Regions from separate parts of the Gottfriedia sp. NPDC057948 genome, predicted to be linked through region 2. Evidence: riboswitches for the same ligand, from Rfam matches in the RefSeq annotation. Region 2 holds a riboswitch; each other region holds the start of a gene.

Region 1 (3,221 bases), on a different contig from region 2:
CTACGAGAGTTTTCGATGTAAACTCTGTCATTTCTAACTAAATCTTCATATGTTTCACGACGGACTACTTCTCTTGAAACACCCTCTTTAACAAATACTACTGCTGGGCGACGGATACGGTTATAATTATTAGCCATTGAATAGCCATAAGCTCCAGTGCAAGATACAGCTAATACATCATTGTTTTGTACAACAGGTAAGTTACAATCCCAAATTAGCATGTCGCCACTCTCGCAGCATTTACCAGCAATCGATACAACTTCTTTATTCTCATCATTTGCTCGATTTGCAAGCATCGCTTCGTATTTTGATCCGTATAGTGCAGGACGAATATTATCAGTCATTCCCCCATCAACAGATACATATTTACGAATTGAAGGAAGAGTTTTTGTTGAACCAATCGTATAAAGTGTTGTTCCAGCTTCACCAACAATACTACGTCCAGGCTCTAACCATAATTCTGGTAATTTGTAGTCTAGCTCTTCACATTGTTGTTTAATAATAGTAGTAATTTTTTCTATATGTTTAGCAACAGCTAAAGGCTCATCTTCCGAAGTATAACGAATACCAAAGCCTCCACCTACATTTAATATTTCAGCTGTAAAACCTAAATCATTTTTAAGTCCATTTAAAAAGCTCATTAATACATTGATTGCATGAACAAATCCATCTGGTTCGAAAATTTGAGATCCTATATGTGAATGTACTCCTAATAATTTTAGGTTAGTTGATTTTAAAGAAACTTCCACTGCTTCATTAGCTTGACCAGACATAATATCGAATCCAAATTTAGAGTCTTCTTGACCAGTCATTACATATTCATGTGTATGTGCTTCAACACCTGGCGTAACACGTAATAAGATTGATACTTCTTCATTACGTTGTTCAGCTAAAGCCTGTAATACTTCTAGCTCAAAGAAATTATCGACTACAAAACAACCTATTTTTGCATTTAAAGCTTCTTCAATTTCTTCAATTGTTTTGTTGTTTCCGTGAAAGTGAATTTTCTCAGCTGGATAACCTGCTTGCAATGCTGTATATAACTCTCCACCAGAAACAACATCTAGACATAGACCTTCTCTTTCTATTAAGCGGGCTTGTTCAACACATAGAAACGCTTTACTCGCGTAAGCAACCTGATATTTCATTCCCGTTTCTCTTAAAGCTTCATGGAATTCCCTACATTTTGATTCAATTAATGCTTCGTCATAAATGTATAGAGGGGTACCGTAATTTTTTACTAAATCTACAGTATCACAACCTCCGATTTCTAAATGTCCTTCATTATTAATTCGACTATTACCATGTAAATACATTCGTATTCTCCCTTCAAATCAAATGTAAGATCATTCTAAGAAGCTTCCTTCAATGTATTAGTGTATTAAAAAAGACACATGAAGGATATGTTCATGTGCCTATCGCTTTTTAAAAAAGGACTTAGCCAATCACATCTCTTCAATAGCTCTTCACAAACACATGTGACAGTACTACATTTATTAAATGTAGTCCCAGAAATAAAATGTGTGGCAATTTATTTCTTCGGCATAGGATCCTTTCTCATTTCGTCATAGAACCCACAGTTCTCTAAAATGATACTCATATACAATGCAACCTCTACGAATAGACTGTTATTTTTTATATTAGTCTATGTATAACACAGTCTAAAAATAGATGTCAAACCATTTTTGAATAATATTGTCGATTTATATTCACTTCATACACACAGCTTTTCCTTTTCAAAATAATATCTATAATATAGAATATGTTTTATGCGAGAGAAAAGGTGATTCAAAAATGAAAAATCATTTCAAAAAATATAAATTAAATCTAAAAAAAACAAACCACTAACAAACTGTTAGTGGTTTTTCTTTTTTGTTGCCTTATTACAAAACTCTTAACTTAAGTAGAAAAAATTGGACAGGGGTGAATAGATTGCGTTCAAGCAAAATAGCTGTACTCTCAATATGTAGTAACTCATTCATCGTTTTATTAAAATTAATTGTCGGGATTTTTACTGGTTCCGTAGCAATTATCTCTGAAGCAATTCATTCTTTGTTGGACTTAGTTGCTTCAGTCATTGCCTTTTTCTCTGTAAGGATTTCAAACAGACCACCTGATAAGGAACATCCTTATGGTCATGGTAAGTTTGAAAACATTTCAGGTACAGTCGAAACCATCTTAATATTTGTAGCTGGTATTTGGATTATCATTGAATCTGTTGAAAAGCTACTTCATCCTACCCCAATTAAGATGCCAATTATCGGTGTAGTCGTCATGTTTATTGGAGCGTTAATCAATTGGAGAGTAGGAAAAATCGTTCAAAAAGTAGGAAATGATACTCATTCAGTTGCAATGCAATCAAACGCTTTGCATTTATTAACAGACGTTTATTCATCACTCGGAGTTGCAATAAGTTTAATTTTAGTCAGTCTTACTGGTTGGGAATTTCTCGATGCATTGATTGGAATTGGAATCGCAATTTATATAATGAAAGAATCAATCGAACTTGGACGTAAGTCGTTTACCCCCCTACTTGATACTGGGCTTTCGATAGATGAATTAAAACAAATCGAAAATGTATTATATTCTTTTAAATCCCAATTTATCGAATACCATGACTTACGCACGAGACGTTCTGGTGCTGAGGAGCATATAGATTTCCATTTAGTATTGCCATCTCACATGAGCATTGAAGAAGCCCATATACTATGTGACAAAATAGAAGAAGAAATAAAAAAGGTTTTAGTTGATCCAAAAGTATTAATACATGTCGAACCAGAAAATGAAAGAATACAAAAACTTGATTTCGTAAATACAGCATCTAGAGAAGAGCAGGAATTGCAAGGAGTAGGAAATTCATTAAAAGGATAAATGGACATTAGAAAACCCCACAAGGATTTTATAACTTGTGGGGTTCATTCTATTTTTAGGACATTTACTAAATAATAATTTCATCGGAGGGTTGCTCTGAATCGTCTCCTTTTAATTTTTGAGCTCTCATCGTAACCATTGCATAGCCGATCGCCATAATTATGCCAAAAACATATCCACCAATTGTAAAGATAATTGTACGTGAGTAATATGCTTTTAATCCATACGTATCAACCATCCACCATTGTGCAACAGCAAATACGATATCTTTAATAATCCATGCGACAAACAAGTACTGGAACACTTTGAATAGTGAAGGATGTTTATATAATTTTTTACTTTCTTCACGA
Region 2 (3,221 bases):
CGGCTCTGTATATCTGAACGTGATGAATATTGATAAAATCAATATTTCAAAGCCTATATATAAGAATTTGAACGCCTAAAAGGGTTTATTTTACTATTTAGTTTTCCACTACTACTTCTTCATTAATACGATCTAATTCATATCCTTTATGAAGAGCGTGAACTGCTTCTTGTAATTTTGATTTTGGTACAACTGTTGATACTTTAATTTCAGAAGTACTTACCATTTTTACAGGGATTTCACTTTCAGCTAAAAATTTAAACATTTTTGCAGCAACACCTGGATTTGAAACCATTCCACTACCTACAATTGATACTTTAGCAAGTTCACTTTCAAAATCAAATGAGCGGTAACCTAAAAATTCTTTCTTTGATTCTAGAACCGCTATTGCTTCCATCATATTTTCAGATTTGATCGAGAATGAAAGATTTACTAAGTTATCTGATGTTACGCTTTGGATGATAATGTCAACATCAATACCTTCACTTGCTAATAAAGTAAAGATTTTAGGTAATAAATCTACATGGTTATTTAAACCATTTAAAGTCATCCTTGTTACATTAGATTCGAATGCGATTCCTCTTACGACTGATTGTTGTTCCATTTGTGTTTCCTCCCCAATAAATGTACCGATTTCATCATGTTGACTTGAACGAACTTGAATAATTAAATTATAATTTTTTGCGAATTCTACTGCTCTTGGATGTAAAACCGCTGCTCCTAAAGCTGCAAGCTCTAGCATTTCATCATAAGAGACATGGCTTAGTTTAGAAGCATTTGGTTCAACTCTTGGATCCGTAGTATAAACACCTAATACGTCCGTATAAATGTCACAACGTTCTGCATTTAAAGCAGCTGCCAATGCAACAGCTGTTGTATCTGAACCACCACGACCTAATGTCGTAATTTCATTGTTGTCACTTAAACCTTGGAAACCAGCAACAATTACAATATACCCTTCATCAAGTAATTGTTGAATTCGATCTGTATGAATTGTTTCAATACGCGCATTTCCATGGACAGATTCAGTTTGAATTCCAGCTTGCCAACCAGTTAGTGAAATAGCTTTAAAACCTTTAGCTTGAATCGCCATTGCTAGTAACGAAATCGAAACTTGTTCCCCTGTAGTAAGTAACATATCTAATTCACGTTTACTGTTTTGCGGACTAATTTGAGCTGCTAAACTAACTAGTTCGTCTGTATGATGTCCCATTGCAGAAACAACTGTAACTACTTGGTTTCCTTCTTTATATGATTTGGTTACTGTTTCAGCAACATGCTGAATTCGTTCAATTGAGCCTACTGAAGTACCACCGAATTTCTGAACAATAATTCCCATTTTTCTCATCCTCACTTTTTACTTAAAAAAGAATACAAAAAAGCGCGTGAAGCAATGTTCACGCGCCTAATTTACAAATAAAATAAAATAGACAATTCATCAACATCTCTTCAATAGCTCCCCGCATAATTATTATGCGACAGTACTACATTTCTTAAATGCAGTCCCAACAAAATGAATTGTGGATTCATTTTATTTCGGCAAAACTTCCTTTCAACTGTCCATCACAACGCCACACGTCTATGACAGCATACTTTTAAGTTTTGCACCTCTATTACGAGAGAAAATCATTTAATTTTAACTAAAATATAAATTATTTTGAAAATAGTGTCAAGATAAAAATTTTGGCAACTATGTTACTCTTTATGGAAATGCTGATAAATTTCTTCTGCAACATTTTTTGGCATTTTAGCTGCTATTAACTCATCGATTGATGCCTCTTTTATTTTTTTGACTGATCCAAAATGTTTAAGAAGAGCTTTCTTTCTTGTTCCACCAACACCTGCTATGCCATCTAAAGCAGATTGAACCATTGATTTACTATGAAGCTGACGATAGAATTCAATCGCAAATCTGTGTACCTCGTCTTGAATTCTTTGTAATAAAAAGAATTCTTGGCTTTGTCTACCAAGTTGGACAATTTGAGGTGGCTGTCCTATTAATAACTCTGAAGTGCGGTGCTTTTCATCTTTAACAAGTCCAGCTGTTGGGATGTATAGGCCTAACTCATTTTGGAGTACATCTTCAACTGCAGCTAGATGTCCTTTCCCACCATCCACAATTATTAAGTTTGGTAAAGGTAAATTCTCTTTTAATGCTCTCGAATATCTTCTACGAACTACCTCACGCATTGAATCGTAATCATCAGGTCCTACGACAGTTTTGATTTTATATTTGCGGTAATCTTTTTTTGAAGGTTTTCCGTCTATAAAGACAACCATAGCTGAAACAGGATTTGTTCCTTGAATATTTGAATTATCGAATGCTTCAATTCGATACGGAGTTTCAATATTTAAAATATCCCCTAGTTTTTCTATTGCTTTAACTGTTCTTTCTTCATCTCGCTCAATTAATTTAAATTTCTCACCGAGTCCAATTTTGGCATTTTTATTTGCTAATACTACGAGTTCCTTTTTTTGGCCTCTTTTTGGTTGGAATACAGGAATTTTTAGTAAACCTTTTAAAATTTCCGTATCAACTTTATCTGGTACAAAAATTTCTTTTGGTTTTATATTGTGTGGTTTTTCATAAAATTGCCCAATAAACGATAGAAATTCTTCTTCTGGTTCATCGTAAATTGGAAAATATGATACATCTCTTTCAATTAATTTTCCTCTTCGAACAAAGAAAACTTGAACACACATCCATCCCTTATCAACCGCATATCCAAATACATCTCGATCAACTAAATCACTACTCATCATTTTCTGCTTTTCCATAGTCGCTTCAATAGATACAATTTGGTCTCGATACTCTTTCGCGCGCTCGAAATCTAATTGTTCAGATGCAGCAAGCATTTTTGCCTCTAATTCTTTTCGTATTTGGTCTTCCCCACCGTTTAGAAAACGGGCAATTTCATTAACTATTTCCTGATTTTGTTGATCAGTTACTTCTTTTACACAAGGCGCAAGACACTGACCAATATGATAATATAAACAAACTTTATCTGGTAATGAAGAACATTTTCGTAACGGATATAAACGATCTAATAATTTTTTTGTTTCACTAGCGGCTGTAGCATTAGGGAATGGTCCAAAATATTTCCCTCTATCTTTTTTTACATTTCGCGTAATTAATAAGCGAGGATGTTTTTCAGCAGTGATTTTAATAAAGGGGTATGATTTATCATCCTTTAACATGATGTTATATTTCGGATCATATT
Region 3 (3,221 bases), on a different contig from region 2:
TAGCCTTCTCCATGTAATCGATATGCCATGTGGTTTGTTGGACCAACGTATTGATTAAGTGGGAATGAGTGACGAATTGCTTCAGTAATGAATTTCTTTGCAGTGTAGATTGCTTCTCTTGGTTCTGCTCCTTTAGCAAGCTCTGCACAAATCGCAGCCGAATAAGTACAACCCGCACCGTGAGTATATGTAGTTTCGATTCTATCAGATTCTAGATGTTCGATTTTTTCTCCATCAAATAATACATCTATTGCATTTTCATGCTGAATTTTGCTTCCACCTTTAACTAAAACATATTTAGCACCTAATTCATGGATTTTGCGTGCTGCTTCTTCCATTTGTTCAACAGTGCAGATTGGAGCCATTTTAGCTAATTGAGCTGCCTCAAATAAATTTGGTGTTACAACTGTTGAAAGAGGTACTAAAATTTCTCTTAATGCATCATTTGTCTCTGGGTGAAGAGCCTCGTCATTTCCTTTACAAATCATAACTGGATCGACAACAACTCGATCAATATTATGTTTTTTTATTGTTTTTGCTGCTAGCTCAATTATTTCAGTTGAACCAAGCATACCTGTTTTCATTGCTTGAATTCCAACGCCAACAATGATTGTTTCTAATTGTGCTGCAATTGTATCTATATCAATTGGAAATACTTGATGATGCCAATGATTATGAGGATCCATCGCTACTAAAGTTGTAATTGCACTCATGCCATAAACATTACGTTCCTGAAACGTTTTAATATCAGCTTGTAATCCAGCTCCACCACTACTATCAGATCCCGCAAGTGTTAATGCTTTATAAATTGTCATGTGAAAATTTCCTCCTTTGAAGTATATAGAATTATTATACAAAAACATAAGTGTTAGGTACAAGACATGAGTATCCTGAGGCGAAAATCAAGAGATACATCTCTTAGGTAAAGTCTGTTTTTGTCGAAAATTCTATTGACAAACTAGATTAATAGATTGTATATTGAGTTTATAAAAATTAATTTAATATGATCTTTATCTCGTTTGGATAGAGGCGCAGTTTTGATTAGTCGTTACTTTGAGGTTTATGGTACCTGTGAAAAGTAATAAAAGGTGAAACTGCCGAAGTAATAAATTTACCATTTAAATTTATTACTGGGCCTATTGCTGAATAAGCATAGGACTGTCACAAGATTTCTTGTGGAGGGCTATTGAAGAGATGTTGATGTTGTTTGACACATATAATTGAGTCTTAAACACGTGAACATTGCTTCACGTGTTTTTTTGTATTTTACCAGATTTTCCATTCTTTACATAATGACGAAAATACTGAGTAAAATACACATCATACAACACTTTATACCGTCCCATATTCTCGCGTAAAGATAAGATTGCAAGAATCAAGAGGAGGCAATAAGATGGGACTAACAAACCCTAAGAATGATAAAGTAGTATCGAATACTCACGATGGTTCTTTAAAAAGGGGCCTTAAAGCAAGACATTTAACGATGATTTCAATTGGTGGTTCAATTGGGACAGGATTGTTTTTAGCTAGTGGAACTTCAATTAGTCAAGCTGGTCCTGGCGGAGCTGTTTTAGCTTACGGACTAATTGGTATTATGGTTTATTTCTTAATGACTAGTTTAGGTGAAATGGCGACTTATTTGCCAGTTTCGGGTTCATTTAGTACTTATGGATCTCGCTATGTTGATCCAGCATTTGGTTTTGCTATGGGTTGGAATTATTGGTATAACTGGGCAATCACTTTAGCTTTTGAATTATTAGCTTCAGCAATGCTGATGAAATATTGGTTCCCTCATTCTCCAGCAGTATTATGGAGCGGAATCTTTTTAGTGATTATATTAGGTTTAAATTTACTTTCAGTTAAAGGCTATGGTGAATCAGAGTTTTGGTTTTCATTAATTAAAGTTGTAACTGTAGTTGTCTTTTTAGTTGTTGGTATTGCAATGATTTTTGGCATTATCAGTGGACATCATGCAGGTTTCAAAAACTTTACTGCTGGAGATGCTCCGTTTCATAATGGATTTTTAGGTGTTTTATCAATCTTTATTGTTGCAGGTTTCTCATTCCAAGGTACAGAGCTAATCGGTGTTGCAGCAGGTGAGACAGAACATCCAGAAAAAAATGTTCCAAAAGCTATCCGTCAAATTTTCTGGCGCATCCTTTTATTTTATGTATTCGCTATTATCGTAATTGGTTTATTAATTCCTTATACAGATCCTGGTCTAATGAAAAACGATGTGGCTGTTAGTCCATTTACTTTAGTATTTGAAAAATTAGGTGTTGCATTTGCGGCTTCTGTAATGAATGCAGTTATTTTAACATCAGTTTTATCGGCAGGTAATAGTGGAACATACGCATCTACTCGTATGTTATATACTTTAGCAATTGAAGGAAAAGCTCCTAAATTCTTAACAAAAGTAAATAAAAATGGTGTTCCTACAAATGCTTTATATATAACACTTGCAGTTGGTTCACTTGCTTGTTTATCTTCATTTTTCGGTGAAGGTCAAGTGTATACTTGGTTATTAAATTTATCAGGCTTATCAGGTTTCCTTGCTTGGTTAGGTATTGCGATTTCTCATTACCGTTTCCGTAAGGCTTATGTTGCTCAAGGAAAGGATTTAAAAGATTTACCTTATCGCGCAAAATGGTTCCCACTAGGTCCAATCTTAGCATTCTTAGCTTGTTTATTTATTGTACTAGCTCAAAACTGGCAAGCTTTCACTGGTAAGGCAATTGATTGGCAAGGTGTACTTGTTTCATACATTGGAATTCCTGTATTTTTAATTGTTTGGTTAGGTTATAAATTTAAACACAAAACGAAAGTTGTTTCTTATAAAGAGATGGATTTATCTAGAAAATAATATCAACATGTAGAAAAAGTACTAAAAATTTGATTTTCAGACTGATTGCGAGCTCTTGTCTTTCGAGGCGCGAAGCCTGGTGAGGAGCGGAGTTACCCTAGACGGTAATGAGCACCGCGCAGGCAGGCGAAGCAACGAAGAAAGCGAGCGTTTTCGGGCAGTCTGAAGCCCTTTCATCTTAGATGGAAGGGTTTTTTAGTTGTTTTAACCGATTTTTATGTAAATTTGGAATTTTTGTTCACAAAAACTAATACCTTTAGTATTATAAAACTAAAGGTATTAGTTTTTATTATTAGGAGGGTATAAAATGAAGATTACGAAAAATAATTATCTTTATGAGTTGAGCTTTTTACCCAAT

Evidence for each region. A riboswitch is a leader RNA that binds a small molecule or an ion and turns the genes downstream of it on or off. The one in region 2 is predicted to bind lysine.
Region 1: it holds a riboswitch for lysine, as region 2 does, so the genes downstream of both, lysA (diaminopimelate decarboxylase) here and ACFVRR_RS12940 (aspartate kinase) in region 2, are expected to answer to the same signal.
Region 3: it holds a riboswitch for lysine, as region 2 does, so the genes downstream of both, ACFVRR_RS09585 (amino acid permease) here and ACFVRR_RS12940 (aspartate kinase) in region 2, are expected to answer to the same signal.

What each region holds. Positions count from the first base shown of each region.
Region 1 covers NZ_JBHVPN010000022.1:25,007-28,227, forward strand. The annotation lists gene lysA (diaminopimelate decarboxylase) at 1-1,316, opposite strand, end outside; lysine riboswitch at 1,452-1,625, opposite strand; gene ACFVRR_RS21785 (cation diffusion facilitator family transporter) at 1,933-2,871, shown strand; gene ACFVRR_RS21790 (VC0807 family protein) at 2,939-3,221, opposite strand, start outside.
Region 2 covers NZ_JBHVPN010000007.1:67,493-70,713, forward strand. The annotation lists gene ACFVRR_RS12940 (aspartate kinase) at 98-1,339, opposite strand; lysine riboswitch at 1,446-1,621, opposite strand; gene uvrC (excinuclease ABC subunit UvrC) at 1,696-3,221, opposite strand, start outside.
Region 3 covers NZ_JBHVPN010000004.1:218,630-221,850, forward strand. The annotation lists gene pdxK (pyridoxine/pyridoxal/pyridoxamine kinase) at 1-815, opposite strand, end outside; lysine riboswitch at 1,017-1,194, shown strand; gene ACFVRR_RS09585 (amino acid permease) at 1,394-2,863, shown strand; gene ACFVRR_RS09590 (MBL fold metallo-hydrolase) at 3,171-3,221, shown strand, end outside.